3 regions of the Variovorax frigidus genome follow, and region 1 is predicted to be linked to each of the others. Evidence: riboswitches for the same ligand, from Rfam matches in the RefSeq annotation. Region 1 holds a riboswitch; each other region holds the start of a gene.

Region 1 (5,506 bases):
GACCGCGGACGGTGTCAGGCACAGCACATCGGCCACGGCCGTCATGGTCTGGCGGTTCGAGAGTTCCCGCAGTGCCCTGAGTCGTGCGAAGTCCATGGCAGGCCCGTCGATAGTTAAGAATTTATTGAATATATCCAAAGAAATGATCAATGGTGCTGATCTGAAAGCCGCCCTAGGATCGCGCCGTTTCCTGCTTTTCATTTCAGAACGGACCTCCTCTTGGCAGTCAGCGTCTTCGACCTCTTCAAGATCGGCATCGGGCCTTCGAGCTCGCATACGGTCGGCCCGATGCGGGCCGCGCGCCTGTTCACGAAGGCGCTGGAGGACACGGGCCTGCTGGGCGGTGTGCGCCGCGTCGTGTCTGAAATGTTCGGCTCGCTGGGTGCGACGGGCAAGGGCCACGGTACCGACGTGGCCGTGCTGCTGGGCCTGGCCGGCCACGAGCCCGACACCGTCGACGTGGATGCGGTGCCGGCCCTGTTGGCCGACATCCGTGGCCGCAAGTCGTTGCACTTGGCCGGCGTTCACACCATCGCTCTGGACGAGAAGGCCGACCTGTTGCTCTACAGCCTCAAGGCACTGCCTTTCCATCCCAACGGCATGCGATTCACGGCCTTCGATGGCGACGGCGGCAGGTTGCTGGAGAAGACCTACTACTCCGTGGGCGGCGGATTCGTCGTGAGCGAGACCGTGGCCGGCGACGGTTCGCGGCAGAAGCTGATCGCGCCGGACACCGAGATCCTCGAATGGCCCTTTCACAGCGGTGCCGATCTGCTGGGCCTGACCACGCAGCACGGCTGCAGCATCGGCGACGTCATGCGGCGCAACGAACGGCATTGGCGGACCGACGAAGAGACCGATGCGGGCCTGCTGCGGATCTGGCAGGTGATGCAGGCCTGCGTCGAGCGCGGCTGCCGCACCGACGGCGTGCTGCCCGGGCCGTTCCGCGTCCGGCGCCGGGCCGCGGCGTTGACGCGGCGGCTCGGGGACTTCCGCGCGGCCATGGTGGACCCGCTCACGGTGATCGACTGGGTCAACGTCTTCGCCCTGGCCGTCAACGAGGAGAACGCCGCGGGCGGCCGTGTGGTCACGGCACCCACCAACGGCGCGGCCGGCATCGTGCCCGCGGTCCTGCACTACTACATGCGCTTCGTGCCCGGCGCCAGCGAGCGCGGGGTCGTCGACTTCCTGTTGACCGCCGCGGCCATCGGCCTGCTCTACAAGGAGAACGCTTCGATCTCCGGCGCCGAGGTGGGCTGCCAGGGCGAGGTCGGCGTGGCCTGCTCGATGGCCGCGGCCGGGTTGTGCGCGGTGCTGGGCGGCAGCCCCGAGCAGGTGGAGAACGCGGCCGAGATCGGCATGGAGCACCACCTGGGCCTGACCTGCGACCCGGTGGGCGGGCTGGTGCAGATCCCCTGCATCGAGCGCAACGCCGTGGCCTCGGTCAAGGCCATCAACGCGGCGCGCATGGCGCTCTACGGCGACGGCGTGCACCACGTGAGCCTCGACCAGGTGATCAAGACCATGCGCGAGACCGGCGCCGACATGATGACCAAGTACAAGGAAACCTCGCGCGGCGGGCTGGCCGTGAACATCGTGGAATGCTGAAGCTGCGGTCTGCATTCGCGCAAGGGACTGAAGCGGGGGCCGATGCGCACGCGTTGTCTCGACAGAGAAGGCAGCACCGGGCGATTTGGGTTCATGGCTGCGCGAGGGTACTTTCCAGAGGGGTCGCCGGGCTATCGGGTGTCTGAAGAGGGCTCAAATCCGGTGCGCGCAGAAGGGTGCCCGGAGGGCGATTTCCGCGGCACTGTTGCGGCTCCGGCTACACTCCGCGCCGCATTGCAGCCGTATCAGGCCTTGCGGCCGTTGAGAGAAACGGCCAACTCATCTTAGGAAAATTCAGTGAACCGTATCGAACTCGTCGAGAAAATCGCCACCGCCCACAACACCAGCAAGGCCGAAGCGGCCCGCATCCTGGAGACCATCACCGGTGCCATCGTCGCCGCGGTCAAGAAGGGCGACCCGGTCCAGATCGTGGGCTTCGGCACCTTCAAGCAAGTCGCACGCGCTGCACGTTCGGGCTTCAACCCGCAAGCCGGCACGAAGATCAAGATCGCCGCCCAGAAGGTGCCGAAGTTCGTTCCGGGCGCTGCCTTCAAGGCCGCCATCGACCCCAAGGCTGCCAAGCGCAAGGCCGACAAGGTCGCTGCAAAGCCGGCTGCTGCACCCGCCAAGAAGGCTGCCGTGGCTGCCAAGCCCGCTGCCGCACCCGCGAAGAAGGCTGCTGCCGCTCCTGCCAAGGCACCTGCCAAGGCTTCGGCGAAGGCTGCCGCACCTGCGAAGGCTCCGGCAAAGGCCGCAGCGGCCCCCGCCAAGGCACCGGCCAAGAAGGCTGCCGCCAAGAAGTAATTGCTGTTCGCAGCATGATGGACGACGGCCCTTCGGGGCCGTTTTCTTTGGGCCCACCGATCGCGGTGTGAAGCCGCGGAGTTGCCAGCCTTCGTGCAATGGCGGGATAATGCAAGCCTTCCAGGAGAAGCAACGACCCCCAGGGGTCGTTCTACCGAAGGCGCATCCCCGAAACGCTCAGGTCCCGTACTGGATTCATCATCAAACTGGAGAGTGCTGCCGGCGTCATGCCGAGCCGCCGCCGAAGGTGCAAACCGCGTCGCAGGACGCGGTGAATCTCTCAGGCAAAAGGACAGTGGGGCCGACGACCAATTCTGGTCGCCGGCCCTTTTTCTTTTGCGTTTTCGAACTGGAGATGATGATGAAAGTGATCGTGATGGGCGCCGGCGTGATCGGCGTCGCCACCGCATGGTACCTGCGGCAGGCCGGCCATGAAGTGACCGTGCTCGAGCGCAATGTCGGTGCCGCGCGCGAGACCAGCTTCGGCAACGGCGGCCAGATCTCGGTGAGCCATGCCGAACCCTGGGCCAACCCCTCGGCGCCGTTCAAGCTGCTCAAGTGGCTGGGCCGGGAAGATGCGCCACTGCTGTTCCGCCTGCGCGCCGACCCCGCGCAATGGCGCTGGGGCCTCAAGTTCCTCGCCGAATGCGGCGCGAAGCGCTCGACCCGCAACATGGTGCAACTGCTCAACCTGGGCACCTACAGCCGCGACAGCCTGCAGCAGCTGCGCCGCGACACCGGCATCGCCTACGACCACCTGACCAAGGGCATCCTGCACTTCTATACCAGCCAGAAGGAGTTCGATCTGGCGCTCGAGCCGGCGCGCATCATGCGCGAGCTGGGCTGCGAGCGGCAGGTGATCGATGCCGACGAGGTGGTGCGCATCGACCCCGCCATGGCCGCGATCCGCCCGCGGCTGGCCGGCGCCACCTACACCAGCGCCGACGAATCGGGCGACGTGCACAAGTTCACCACCGGCCTCGCGCAGAAGGCGGCCGAGCAGGGCGTGCAGTTCCGTTACGGCGTGCGCGTCCAGCGGCTGCGCACCGAAGGCGGTGCGATGCGCGGAGTGGAGATCGCGAGCGAGAGCGGCATGTACGAGGTGGTGCAGGGCGATGCCTACGTGCTCGCGCTGGGCAGCTTCAGCGCCCCGCTCGCGCGCGGCGCGGGTGTGTCGCTCGACATCTATCCGGCCAAGGGTTACTCGGCGACGCTGCCCATCCTCGATGCCGACAAGGCGCCCAGCGTGAGCCTGACCGACGACGAGCACAAGCTGGTCTTCTCGCGCTTCGGCGATCGGCTGCGCATCGCGGGCACGGCCGAGCTCAACGGCTACGACCTGTCGCTGAACCCGGTGCGTTGCGAAGCCATCGTGCGCCGCACGCTCGACATCTTCCCGGGCGTGAGCCGGCCCGAGCTCGCGAGCTACTGGGCCGGCCTGCGTCCGGCGACGCCAGGCAACGTGCCCTACATCGGCCGCAGCAAGGTGCAGGGCCTGTTCCTCAACACCGGCCACGGCACGCTGGGCTGGACGCACGGCTGCGGTTCGGGCCGCGCGCTGGCCGAACTGATGTCGGGCCGGCGGCCCGAGGTCGACTTCGCCTTCTGCGGGCCGACCCCCGCGCGGGCCGTCGTCTCGACCGTGCTGGCGCCGGATCGGCGCGGCCGCGCGGCCTGAGCCATCTCGGCGCGAGATGCGCGCTTCGCCCATCGGTATGAATTTTCCGCGTTAACCCGCTGCGGCGGGCGGCGGTGCGCGCGCGACGATTCGCGCATCGCCGGGCGTGAGAACATGCCCGGCTGTCACCCGGGACCTTCTCCATGAACACCTCTGCCATGCCGCGCCCTTCGTCGGGCGCCGGCGCCTCCCTCGCCGCGGACGCGGTCTACCGAAAAGTCAGCTGGCGGCTGATCCCGCTGCTCTTCGTCTGCTACATCGTCGCCTACCTCGACCGTGTCAACGTGGGCTTCGCCAAGTTGCAGATGCAGGACGCGCTGCAGTTCAGCGAAGCCGTCTACGGCCTGGGCGCGGGCATCTTCTTCATCGGCTACTTCCTGTTCGAGGTGCCGAGCAACGTGATCCTGCACAAGGTCGGCGCCAAGCGCTGGATCGCGCGGATCATGGTGACCTGGGGCCTGCTGTCGGCCGGCACGATGTTCGTGACGACGCCCATGTCCTTCTACCTGGTCCGCTTCTTCCTGGGCGCGGCCGAGGCGGGCTTCTTCCCCGGCATCATCCTGTACCTCACCTACTGGTACCCGGCGGCGCGCCGCGGCAAGGCGACCTCGCTGTTCCTGGCCGCCATTCCCTTCGCGGGCATCCTCGGCGGGCCGTTCTCGGGCTGGATCCTGCAGAGCATGGCCGGCGTCAACGGCTGGCAGGGCTGGCAGTGGCTGTTCCTGCTGCAGGGCCTGCCGACGGTCGCCATGGGCTTCCTGGTCTGGCGCTACCTCGACGACCGCGTGAAGGACGCGCGATGGCTCGAGCCGGCCGAGCGCGAACTGATCGCGCGCGACATCGCGGCCGACGGCAGCGGGAAGTCCGAGGCCAAGGTGCTCAGCGTGCTGACCAACGGCCGCGTGTGGCTGCTGGCGCTGGTGTACTTCACCTTCACGGCGGGGCTCTACGGCATCTCGTTCTGGCTGCCCAGCATCATCAAGTCGATCGGCGTGAAGAGCGCGCTCGACATCGGCCTCTTGAGCGCGATCCCCTGGTCCTTCGGCGTGGTCGCGATGTACCTGGTGGCCCGCAGCGCCGACAAGCGGCTCGAACACCGATGGCACTCGGCCGTCGCCGCGGTGGTGGGCGCGCTCGGCCTGGTGCTGAGCGTGGCCATGCACGGCAACGCGGTCTGGGCCATGGCGGGCCTGACCATCGCGACCATGGGCATCATGGCCACGCTGCCGGTGTTCTGGGGCCTGCCGACCAGCTTCCTGGGCGGCGCGGCCGCGGCGGCCGGCATCGCCTTCATCAATTCCTTCGGCAACCTCTCGGGCTTTGCCGCGCCCTTCCTGATCGGCGTGATCAAGGACATCACGAAGAGCACCGACTCGGGCCTGCACATGCTGGCCGGGCTGCTGGTGCTCGGGGCCG
Region 2 (5,506 bases), on a different contig from region 1:
CGCAGGCCAGCAGCAGCACCGCATCGGCGCGGAAGAAGCCCCAGGCCGCAATCACCATGATCGCGATCTCGAGGTTCTTCACGAAGCGGATGATCTTCGTCTTGTCGTACTTGTCGGTGAGCTGGCCGGCCGTGGCCGAGAACAGCAGGAAGGGCAGGATGAACAGCGCGCCGATCACAAGGCCCGCCATGGCCGGCGGCATCCAGCTCAGTTGCAGCTGGTAGGTCACCATCACGGTGAAGGCGAACTTGAACAGGTTGTCGTTGGCCGCGCCCGCGAACTGCGTCCAGAAGAAGGGTGCGAAGCGCCGCTGCTTGAGCAGGGCGAACTGGTTGGCGTGGGCGTCGGATGCCATGGCGGGTGCTGTCATTCGAATGTCCCTGTCGGGCTCCTCAGGCCGTCAGGGCGGCTGCGCGTGGATTGTGCCGCAGGGGCCTGCCGCCATGCATGAAGCATCTGCAAGGCCGGCCATGCGGCGCAGGCCGCCGCGAGGTGCTTGAGGCTGTGGCCCGACACCCATTGGCCGGTGGCCTGGTAGATCACCTCGTCGCCGAGCTCCAGCAATTTGGCCAACCCGTAGCAGCAGATGACCAGCCCGAGCCGGAGGCCGAGCGCGCCCGGCACCGGCCGCAGCAGCGCCAGGCCGAGCACCAGCAACATGCCGCCGAACTGCAGCACGGCCCAGGGCAGCACGTCGCCGCGCAGGTGGCAGACCGCCAGCGCCCACCCGCCGGCCACGAGCATGGCGCAGGCCGCCGGCCAACCGGCACGCCGGCCGACGCGCTCGCCGACCGCCAGCCCGACCATGCCGGCAAACGCGACGGCCATGCCGAGGCGGTCGGCCGTGAGCCGCAAGGCATCGGGATGCAGGTGATAGAAGGCCGAGCCGGCGGCGGTGAAGACCAGGCCCGCGAAGAAGAGTTGCGCACAACGCCGCGGGCCGGCCTCGCCAGCCGGCGAGGCCTGGAGGCGGTGCAGCCGGACCAGGCCCCAGAGACCCAGCAGCGCGAACGGCAGGTTGCTCAGCACGTCCATCGCATGGGGCAGGCCCAGCCAGTGGCGGCCGTCGGCAAAGCCGGCGCCCGCCATCGGGTCCGGCAGCGCCGGCCCGAGAGCGGCCACGAGCACGCCCAGCAGCAGCACGGCCAGCAGCGCACGTTCGCGGCCGTCGAGCGCGGGGAAGAAGCGGCGAAAAGATCGGTTCATGGCTCGAATCTAGGCGTCTGCGGTGTTTTCCTGGCATCGAAAATCGATACGGTTCATCGATCGAGCCCATTCGGTATCGTCCTGTAATACCCTCTCACCCATGAGCACCACTGTCGATCTGGTTCAGGCCCTGAAGAACGAACTGAAGAACGCCCGCATGACCTATGCCGATCTGGCCCGGTCGCTGGGCATGGCGGAGTCCAGCGTGAAGCGCATGCTGGCCAAGTCCGACATGCCGCTGAGCCGGGTCGATGCGATCTGCCGCGCCCTCAAGATGGATTTTGCCGAGCTCGCGCGGCGTGTGGCCGACGCCCAGCCGCTGCTGCGCGAACTCACGCTCGAACAGGAAAAGGCGGTGGTGCGGGACAAGAAGCTGATCCTGGTCGCCATCAGCGTGCTGAGCCAGTGGACGCTGGAGCAGATCGTCGGCGCCTACCGCCTGAGCGAGGCCGAATGCATCACCTGCTTCGCCCAGCTCGACCGCATCGGCATCATCGAGCTGCGGCCGCTCAACCGTTACCGGCTCAAGCTGGCCAAGACCTTCCGCTGGCGCCCGCACGGGCCGGTGATGAACTTCTTCCGGGACAACGTCGTGCTCGACTACTACAGCGGCGGCTTCGACGGGCCGGCAGAGGGACTGCTGCTGGTGCATGGCTCGATCAGCCGGGCGCTGGCGCCGTCCTTCCTCGAACGGCTGCAACGCGTGGCGCAGGATTTCGCCCAGCAGCACCAGACCGATCAGAAGCTTTCGCCCGACGACCGGGAGGGCTACACCTTGCTGCTGGGCATGCGCAACTGGGAATTCGAGGCCTTCACCCGCCTGCGCCGCAATTGAAAATCGGCATGTGGCGCCGATGCCGCATGTTTCGATTCATATTCGACCTATATCGAATGCAGATTTATTTATTTTGTCAAGACGGGTAAACTCCTATTTCTGCAGAAAAGAGGGTCTCCGGCCCCACCGCACGCGCAAACTCCCATGAACGCCGAGGTGAACCGCCCAGCCGGTTCGACGACTGCCTCATTTCGATTCGCCGTCTGAAGAGCCATCGCCCCGCGCGATGCACCGAAGGAGCAAACCCGTTGCAAGGCGCAGCGGGCGAATCTCTCAGGTACCCAGGACAGAGGGAGCGGCAACCTGAACCCCGGACCTGGCCCGCACTGCGAAGTGCGGCGGTCCGCCGTTTGTGCCTTCCCACAAGGAATCGGACCATGCGCGTGATCGTTCTAGGCGGCGGTCTTCTCGGCGTCGCCTCGGCTTATTACCTCCAGCAGCTCGGCCATGAGGTCACGGTGATCGACCGTCATGCGGCACCTGCCGCCAAGGCCCGCGGCATGGCCAGCGCCCCCCTGCGCGCGCCGCCGGCGCCGCCGCCCGCGCGCAGCCTGTGCGGCACGGCAATCGACGGCCTGCGCCGCCGTCTGCGCCGCGTGTCCGGCTACCTGACCGGTGTGCGCCACCGGCCGGCCGCGCGCCTGGAGCACATGGTGCGCCTCGCCACCTACAGCCGGCAGACGGTGCACGAGCTGCGCAAGGAAGCCGGCGTGTCGCAGGACCTGCGCAGCGCCGGATGGATGCGCGTCTACACCGATGCCAAGGCCTTCGAGGCTCTCACGCACAACGTGGGCCGGCTGCAGGCGCTGGGCTGCTCGCTGCAGCTGCTGTCGCCCGATCAGGCCATCGGCATCGAACCCTCGCTCGATCATCTGCACGGCCAGCTCGCCGGCGCTGCGTACACCCACGAAGACATCTCGCGCGACCCGGCGGCGTTCGCGGCCAGCCTCGCCTTCATGTGCCGCGCCGCCGGCGTGCGCTTCCTGATGAACCACTCGGTGATCAAGCTGCATGCGCACGAGGGCCGCATCGATCAGGTGGAACTGGCCAATGCCGACGGCGAGCACAGCAGGCTGCGCGCCGATGCGTACGTGCTGGCGCTGGGCACGGGCAGCGTCCCCCACGCGCGGGCGCTGGGCATCGCCATGCCGCTGCGGCGGATGCGCGAGTACGTCATGGTGGTGCCGATCCAGGACATGGCACGGGCGCCGCAGGTAATGCTCAACGACCGGCAAGGCCGCCTGCGCATCCGGCGCATCGAGACCCCGGAGGGCGAACGGCTGCGCGTGTGCTGCATGGTTCGCCTCGCCACCGACGCGCAGGATCTCCCCGACTCGGCGCACTTCGCGCGCATGCTGGCGCGGGTCGAGACCCTGCTGCCGGGCGTGGTCGACCCTTCGCGCGCCGAGTTCTCCAGCACGCTGCACGCGCGCAGCGCCAGCGGCATGCCGCTGATCGGCCGCACGCCGCTGCGCAACCTGTTTCTCAACACGGCCCCTGGCGCGCAGGGCTGGGTCAACACCTGCGGCGCGGGCAAGTCGATCGCACGCATCGTGAGCGGGCTTTTGCCCGAGGTCGAATTCGCCTTCGCCAAGGGCTGAGCCCCGGGCGGGCTCAGTCGGCGACGAACACCGTCAACACGCCGGTGTAGCCGTACACGTGGTGCCGGGCGATCTCGCCGGCGGCGAAGAAGCCGGTCAGCGGCACATCGCCCAGCGCATGCCGCACGATCTGCATCTCCGCGCCTGGCGCACCGAAATGCGCGCCGCCGCGCCCCGAACAGCTCACATACACCGCGCCCGCGATGCGGCGCGCCGGATGCGGCGCGGCCTCGGCCTCGCCGGCCGCGACCGCGCGGGCCGTGGCCAGCGTCTGCTCCTCGGGCTCGAGCTCTTCGCGGATCTCGGCGCAGATGCGCATCAGGTCGGCACGCGCGGCCTGAGGGCTGCGCCGGCAGAAGCTCATGCGCATGCCGGCCTCGGCCGTGTCGGCGATCGCGATGCCGCGGCGCGTCGGGTCGAGGCCGATGATGTGGCGCACCAGCACGTCGGCGCCGAGGTCGCCGGTGCGGCGGATGCCGTCACTGCCGGCGTCGACCAGCCCGACCAGCGTGGCGCGCACCACCTCGATCGCCTCCTGCGGCGCCTCGAGCGAGATCTGCAGGTCGTTCAGCAGCACGTCGAGCGCGGGCTCGCCGTCGAGCTGAAGCAGCAGGTTGCCGTCGACCTCGGTGATCTCGCGCTCGCGCGACACCGGCTCGCAGCCCTGCGTGACGCGCGACACCAGCCGCACGCCTTCGCTGAACACCACGCCGGACATGCCGCCCGAGAACACGCCGCGGGCCGCGCCGTGGCCGCGGATGTTGCCGTTGCCGCCCAGTGCGAACTGCAGCGCCCCGCGGCGCCCCGACGACAGGCCGCCGAAGAGGTAGCCGGTGTCGGTGCGCCCGGCCATCTCGCCGACCAGCTCGGCCAGTTCCGGCGTGCCCGGGTCGGCATGCACCAGCGCCGTGTGCGCCTCGAAGCCGCTCATCTCCGAACTGCCCAGCGGCGCCACGCCGGAGAACACGCGGTACTGGTCGCTGGGCAGCGCGCACAGCATCACGCTCAGCGCCGGTTCGTCGAAGTACTCGGCATTGTTGGCCGCGACGCCGAAGCCCACGGTGCCCGACCAGTCGGTGATTTCGGGCAATTCGGCCCCGAGGTGGTCGAGGATGTCCTGCGCCTCGGCCGCATAGTGGTCGGTGATGTAGAGCAGGCCCAGCGTGGGGGCGGCGGCGTAGTCGGGCAGCGCCATCTGCGCGCGCAACTGCGCGAGCGCGAGGCCTGCCGCCATCCGCCATTGCGGATGGGTGGCGTGGCCGGTGGGAAAAAGCTTCATGCGCGCGGTCCGGGGTCCTGGAGAGAGAAAAGAAGGGATTCAGCCGCGCGCGCGCCGGGGCGCGGCTGCGGCGGGAGGTTTGGCCGCGGCCTTGCGCGGGGCGGTCTTGCGGGCGGGCGCCTTCCTGGTCGCCGGCTTCGCTGCGTGCGGCTGTGTCGGTGTCGCGCCCGGCATCTTGGCGTGGGCCGCCTCCTGCATCGCGGTGCTGGCGATCTGCTGGAATTGCTGCGTCAGCGCGTTCCACCACTGCAGCGGATCGACCACGCCTGGCGCCGCGGATGCTTTCTCGTCGGTGGCCTCGGCGGCGGGGGCGGGCGCCGGTTCAGGCGCAGGCGCAGGGGAAGGTGAAGCGACGGCCGACTCGGTCGCCGTCGCCGCCGGCCGGGTGAACACCTTGGCCAGGTCTTCCATCTGCACGTTCATGCCACGCAGCGTCGACAAGGTCATCTTCTGCACCTCGAGCGCCTGGATCGTCGCTTTCAACGCGTGGCCGTTCTGCTCGAGCCAGTACTGCACCGTCTTGAGCTCCTGGATGCGCTTTTCGAGTTCCTCGACGCTGAGCGTCGGCGCCACCCAGTTCGACAG
Region 3 (5,506 bases), on a different contig from region 1:
GCGGGCAACCTGATGGAAACCGGCGGCATCTCGCGCCGGCTCGTCGAGTTCGCCAAGAGCATCGTGGGGGGTGTGCAGGGCGGCCTGCCGATGACCTGCGTGCTGACCTGCATGATCTTCGCAGCGGTCTCGGGCTCGTCGGTGGCGACCACTTTCGCGATCGGCGCGATCCTGATCCCGGCGCTCATCAAGCACGGCTACCCGCGCTCGTACGCGGCGGCCCTGCAGGCCACCAGCGCGGAGCTGGGCGTGATCATTCCGCCGTCGATCCCGATGATCCTCTACGGCGTGAGCGCCGAAGTGTCGATCGGCGAACTGTTCATCGCGGGCTTCGGCCCGGGCATCCTGATCAGCCTCGCGCTGATGCTGTTCGTCTGGGTCTACTGCAAATGGAAGGGCTGGGGCAAGACCGACGGCGAAGGCCGCATGCCCTTCGGCCGCGCGCTGTGGCAGGCCGGCTGGGCCCTGCTGATGCCGGTGATCATCCTGGGCGGCATCTACGGCGGCATCTTCACGCCGACCGAAGCCTCGGCGGTGGCGGTGTTCTACGCGCTGATCGTGGGCGTGGTGATCTACCGCGAGATCAAGCCCAAGGATCTGTACGTGATCCTGCGCAAGTCGGTGCTGTCGTCGGCGGTGATCATGTTCATCATCGCCAACGCAGGGCTGTTCGCGTTCCTGATCACGCGCGCGGGCGTGCCCGACGCCATCGGCCACTGGCTGCAGGAGGTGCTCAAGTCGCCTGCGATGTTCCTGCTGGGCGTGAACGCGGCGCTGTTCGTCATCGGCATGTTCATCGAGACCAGCGCGGCCATCATCGTGCTGGCGCCGATCCTCGCGCCGGTGGCGGTGCACTTCGGCATCGACCCGGTGCACTTCGGGCTGATCATGGTGGTCAACCTGGCCCTCGGCATGATCACGCCGCCCTTCGGCGTGAACCTGTTCGCGGCCTGCACGGTGGCGCGCATCTCGCTCGACCGCATCGTGAAGCACCTGATTCCGTTCGTGCTGGTGATCCTCGCCTGCCTGATGGTGATCACCTACGTGCCCTGGGTCTCGCTGGCCCTGCGCGACCTGGTCTACGCCAGGTAGTCGCGGCGCAGGTACACGCTCGGCGGCACGCCGAGCGTGCGCCGGAACATCGCCGTGAACGCGCTGGGGCTCTCGTAGCCGTGCGACAGCGCCACCTCCAGGATCGACGCGCCGGCCGCCAGTTTCGGCAAGCTCAGCAGCAGCCGCGCCTGACGGCACCAGGCGCCGAAATTCATGCCCGTCTCGCGCTGGAACAGCCGTGCCAGCGTGCGGGGGTTCATGTGCAGCCGCTGCGCCCAGTCGTCGAGCGCGGCGGGCAGCGACGGGTCGCGCACCAGCGCTTCGCACAGCGCGGCCAGGCGCGCATGGCGCGGCATCGGCACATGCAGCGACAGCACGGGCGCGGCCTCGATCTCGTCGAGCATCAGCTCCATCACGCGCTCGTCGCGGCCGCCCGGCGCGTAGTCCAGCGGCAGCGAGGCGGCCGTGACGATCAGCGCACGAAGCAGCTCGCCGACCTGGATCACGCGGCATTGGCGGCCCAGGTCCGCCCGCATGCCGGGTTCGACGAAGACGGTGCGCATGCGCACCGCGCCCGCCATCCGGATCTGGTGTTCCATGCCGCCCGGCACCCACACGCCGCGCCCCGTCGGCACCACCCAGCTGCCGGCGGCGGCGCTCACGATCATCACGCCCGAAATCGCGTGGATCAGCTGGCCGCGCCGATGCGTGTGCGGCGGAATGAAGGCATCGCCCTCGGGGTCGGTCGCCAGCACCGCGACGGCGCGCGGGGTCGACTCGCCCTCTTCGGGCCGCAAATTCAGCGGCGGGATCGGTTTGTCATTCTTTGTCCATTTCGCGACGATTCTTGCCGATTCATAGCGAGATGATCCTTCCATCGCTTCCTACGATGCCTTTTTCCTCCAGGCACACATGAAAGAAGCGATCGAATGAACAAGCGCCGACTCGGGCTGCTCACCGGCACCCATGCCGTCAATGACCTCTACCAGGGCCTCGTGCCCGCCCTGCTGCCCTTCATGGTGCTGGAACGGGGCTACAGCTACACCGCGGCCGCCGGCCTGATGCTGGCCGCCACCGGCCTGTCGAGCGTGGTGCAGCCGCTGTTCGGCCTGTACGCCGACCGCCATCCCCGCAGCTGGCTGGTGCCCACGGGCTTCCTGGTGGCGGCGCTGGGCGTGGTGCTGGCGGGCATCAGCCACGACTACCTGCTGACCTGGATCGCGATCGCGCTGTGCGGCCTGGGCATCGCGGCCTACCACCCGCCCGCCACCGTGGCCGCACGCGCGGCCGGCGGCGCGTCGCAGAAGGCGATGAGCGTGTTCTCGGTGGGCGGCACCATCGGCGCCTCGTTCGCGCCGGTGCTGGCCGCCACGGTGGTCGGCGGCGGCGGCCTGTCGCGCAGCTACCTGCTGGGCTTGCCGGCGCTGGCGATGGGGGTGGTGTGGCTGGTCGCCAACGCCGGCCGCGGCGCCGCCTCGGCGGCCACCGCAGCCGCCGCGCGCCAGACCCGCAGCGAAGTGCTCAAGCCGCACAACGACTGGCGCGCCTTCGGCCTGCTGGTGGCCACCATCGTCGGCTGGTCGATTCCCTACGTCACGGTGCTGTCGATGCTGTCGCTGCGCATCACGCGCGACCTGCACGGCACGAGCTTCCAGGGCGCAGCCGCCTTGACGGCTTTCACCGCCGCAGGCGCCGTCGGCACGCTGCTCGGTGGCTGGCTGGGCGACCGCATCGGCCGCATGGGCACGATCCGCACCGGCTACCTGCTCGCCCTGCCTGCGCTGGCCGGCCTGGTGCTCGCGCCCAGCGCGGGCTGGGCCATGGCCTGCACGGCGCTGCTCGGCCTGTGCATGTTCCTGCCCTTCGCGGCGCAGGTCACGCTGGCGCAGGACTACCTGCCGCGCAATCCCGCCACGGCCAGCGGCATCACGCTGGGGCTGGCGCTGTCGGTCGGCGGACTGGTGTCGCCGCTGTTCGGCATGCTGTCGGACGCACGCGGACTCGGCGTCACGCTGACGGTGGTGCTGGGCGTGCTGTGCGTCGCAACGGTGCTGGCCTTGCGGATGCGCAACCGGTCGATGCAGCCGATGGTCCCGGCGGTGGAAGCGGCCGCGGCCTGAACCCTTTGGCTGTCACCGAAAAATCATGAGGATGTCATCGCGCTGCGCCATGCTCCGGCCCTCGATCCCCGAAGGCTGTGGTTGCCATGTTTCCCTCCAAGACCGACAAGGCGCGCGACGAACTGCATGGCGGGCGTCGCACGCTGAGCCAGCGCGAGCGTGCGCTGCTGCTCATGGCCGACGGCCGGCGCTCGCTGAGCGACTTCAGCCCGCTGTTCGCCAACCGGGACGAAGCCGCGCAGGCGATCCAGACGCTGATGCAGCGGGGCTATCTGGAGGCAGCGGGCACCGTCTCGGCGGCGCCGACCGCCGTGCCGCTGCCGCTCGGCACGGCCGCCGACACCTTCGACGGCAAGCGCTCGCTGGCCACCACGCGCATGTTCCTGTTCGACATCTGCGAACGCATGTTCGTGCGCCGCGACCCGGGGCTCGCGCAGCAGATCCGCAATGCGCTGCGCGAAGCCCGCGAGCGCGAGCCGATGCTGGAGATCGCCGCGCTGATGCTCGCCGAGGTCGAGAAAAGCGCCGGCCCGGAACGTGCCGACGCGCTGCGCGAGCGCATCGACCGGCTGCTGCCGCTCGTTGAAATCGTTCACTGACGCGCCGCCCTGCTCCCGGCGATCCACTACACTTGCGGGGTCAGGAGAGAGCCCCGCGCGACGGGGCCGCCGAAGGCGCAGGGGATTCCCGAACGCTCAGGCAAAAGGACTGACGAGGCGCCGGTGACCACCGGCGTTTCCTTGCTGGAGAGAGGCCGCCGTACCGGAAACGACGCAGCGGCCCACCGAAGGAGCAACCCCCGATCGTGGGGCGAATCTCTCAGGTAAAGCGGACAGCAGGGGTGGCCCGTGGCATTGCAGCCATGGATTTCGACTGCCCCTTTGGAGTGCCGCCTGGTGACTTCTTCCGCCCCCGCTACCGAACTTCTCCAGACCCCGCTGCACGACCTGCACGTCGAACTCGGCGCCCGCATGGTGCCCTTCGCCGGCTATTCGATGCCGGTGCAGTACCCCACCGGCCTGATGGCCGAACACAAACACACGCGCACCGCCGCCGGCCTGTTCGACATCTCGCACATGGGCCAGTTGCGCCTGGTCGGCCCCGACGCCGCGGCCGCCTTCGAGACCCTGATGCCCGTCGACGTCGTCGACCTGGCACCCGGCAAGCAGCGCTACGGCCTGCTGCTGAACGACGAGGGCGGCATCCTCGACGACCTGATGTTCTTCAACGAAGGCCACGATTCGCTGTTCGTGATCGTCAACGGCGCCTGCAAGGTGGCCGACATCGCCCACATCCGGCAGCAGATCGGCGCGCGCTGCGAAGTGCAGCCTCTGCCCGACCACGCGCTGCTCGCGTTGCAGGGCCCGCAGGCCGCGGCCACGCTGGCACGGCTGTCGCCGGGCATCGAGCGCTTCGTGTTCATGACCGGCGGCGCGGTGCAGATCGGCGGCATTCCGGCCTTCGTCACGCGCAGCGGCTACACCGGCGAGGACGGCTTCGAGATCTCGGTGGCCGCGAAAGACGCCGATGCGCTGGCCCGCCTGCTGCTGGCCCAGCCCGAGGTCCAGCCCATCGGCCTGGGCGCGCGCAACTCGCTGCGACTCGAGGCCGGCCTGTGCCTCTACGGCAACGACATCGACACCACGACCACGCCGGTCGAGGCCTCGCTCAACTGGGCGATCCAGAAGGTGCGCCGCACAGGCGGTGCGCGCGCGGGCGGCTTCCCGGGCGCCGACAAGGTCCTGGCCCAGCTGGCCGCCGCGACGACCGGCGCCGCAGGCCACACCGACCACGACACCCTGAAGCGCAAGCGCGTGGGCCTGGTCGCGCTCGAACGCATCCCGGTGCGCGACGGCACGCTGCTGCAGTCCTTCGAAGGCCACGCCATCGGCACCGTCACCAGCGGCCTGCTCGGCCCCACGGCCGACCGCTGCATCGCCATGGGCTATGTCGCCACCGCCTTCGCCGAACCCGGCACGCGCGTGCAGGCCCTCGTGCGCGGCAAGCCGGTGCCGATGGAGGTCTCGACCCTGCCCTTCGTTCCGACGCATTACTACCGCGGCTGAACCCCGCGGCGCCGGCTAGGCTCTGCACCCCTGAACATTTTTTCCACGAGGAGTTTCTTCACCATGAGCATCAAGTACACCAAGGACCACGAATGGGTCGCGGCCGAAGGCGATGCCGCCACCGTCGGCATCACCGTGCACGCGCAGGACGCGCTGGGCGACGTGGTCTTCGTCGACCTGCCCGAAGTCGGCAAGACCTTCGCGCAGGGCGAAGTCGCCGGCGTCGTCGAGTCGGTCAAGGCCGCGGCCGACGTGTTCATGCCCGTG

The links. A riboswitch is a leader RNA that binds a small molecule or an ion and turns the genes downstream of it on or off. The one in region 1 is predicted to bind glycine.
Region 2: it holds a riboswitch for glycine, as region 1 does, so the genes downstream of both, ACSFBC_RS21760 (FAD-dependent oxidoreductase) here and ACSFBC_RS09815 (D-amino acid dehydrogenase) in region 1, are expected to answer to the same signal.
Region 3: it holds a riboswitch for glycine, as region 1 does, so the genes downstream of both, gcvT (glycine cleavage system aminomethyltransferase GcvT) here and ACSFBC_RS09815 (D-amino acid dehydrogenase) in region 1, are expected to answer to the same signal.

What each region holds. Positions count from the first base shown of each region.
Region 1 covers NZ_JBPJZF010000003.1:92,737-98,242, forward strand. Annotated here, with positions in the region: gene ACSFBC_RS09800 (LysR family transcriptional regulator) at 1-96, opposite strand, end outside; gene ACSFBC_RS09805 (L-serine ammonia-lyase) at 220-1,608, shown strand; partial or broken gene ACSFBC_RS09810 (HU family DNA-binding protein) at 1,906-2,295, shown strand; glycine riboswitch at 2,609-2,718, shown strand; gene ACSFBC_RS09815 (D-amino acid dehydrogenase) at 2,774-4,090, shown strand; gene ACSFBC_RS09820 (MFS transporter) at 4,234-5,506, shown strand, end outside.
Region 2 covers NZ_JBPJZF010000007.1:223,439-228,944, forward strand. Annotated here, with positions in the region: gene ACSFBC_RS21745 (MFS transporter) at 1-355, opposite strand, end outside; gene ACSFBC_RS21750 (hypothetical protein) at 367-1,206, opposite strand; gene ACSFBC_RS21755 (helix-turn-helix domain-containing protein) at 1,307-2,041, shown strand; glycine riboswitch at 2,235-2,341, shown strand; gene ACSFBC_RS21760 (FAD-dependent oxidoreductase) at 2,419-3,642, shown strand; gene ACSFBC_RS21765 (FIST signal transduction protein) at 3,656-4,921, opposite strand; gene ACSFBC_RS21770 (PhaM family polyhydroxyalkanoate granule multifunctional regulatory protein) at 4,961-5,506, opposite strand, start outside.
Region 3 covers NZ_JBPJZF010000004.1:387,266-392,771, forward strand. Annotated here, with positions in the region: gene ACSFBC_RS14100 (TRAP transporter large permease) at 1-1,092, shown strand, start outside; gene ACSFBC_RS14105 (AraC family transcriptional regulator) at 1,080-1,856, opposite strand; gene ACSFBC_RS14110 (MFS transporter) at 1,983-3,173, shown strand; gene ACSFBC_RS14115 (hypothetical protein) at 3,260-3,772, shown strand; glycine riboswitch at 3,812-3,886, shown strand; glycine riboswitch at 3,907-4,019, shown strand; gene gcvT (glycine cleavage system aminomethyltransferase GcvT) at 4,067-5,239, shown strand; gene gcvH (glycine cleavage system protein GcvH) at 5,303-5,506, shown strand, end outside.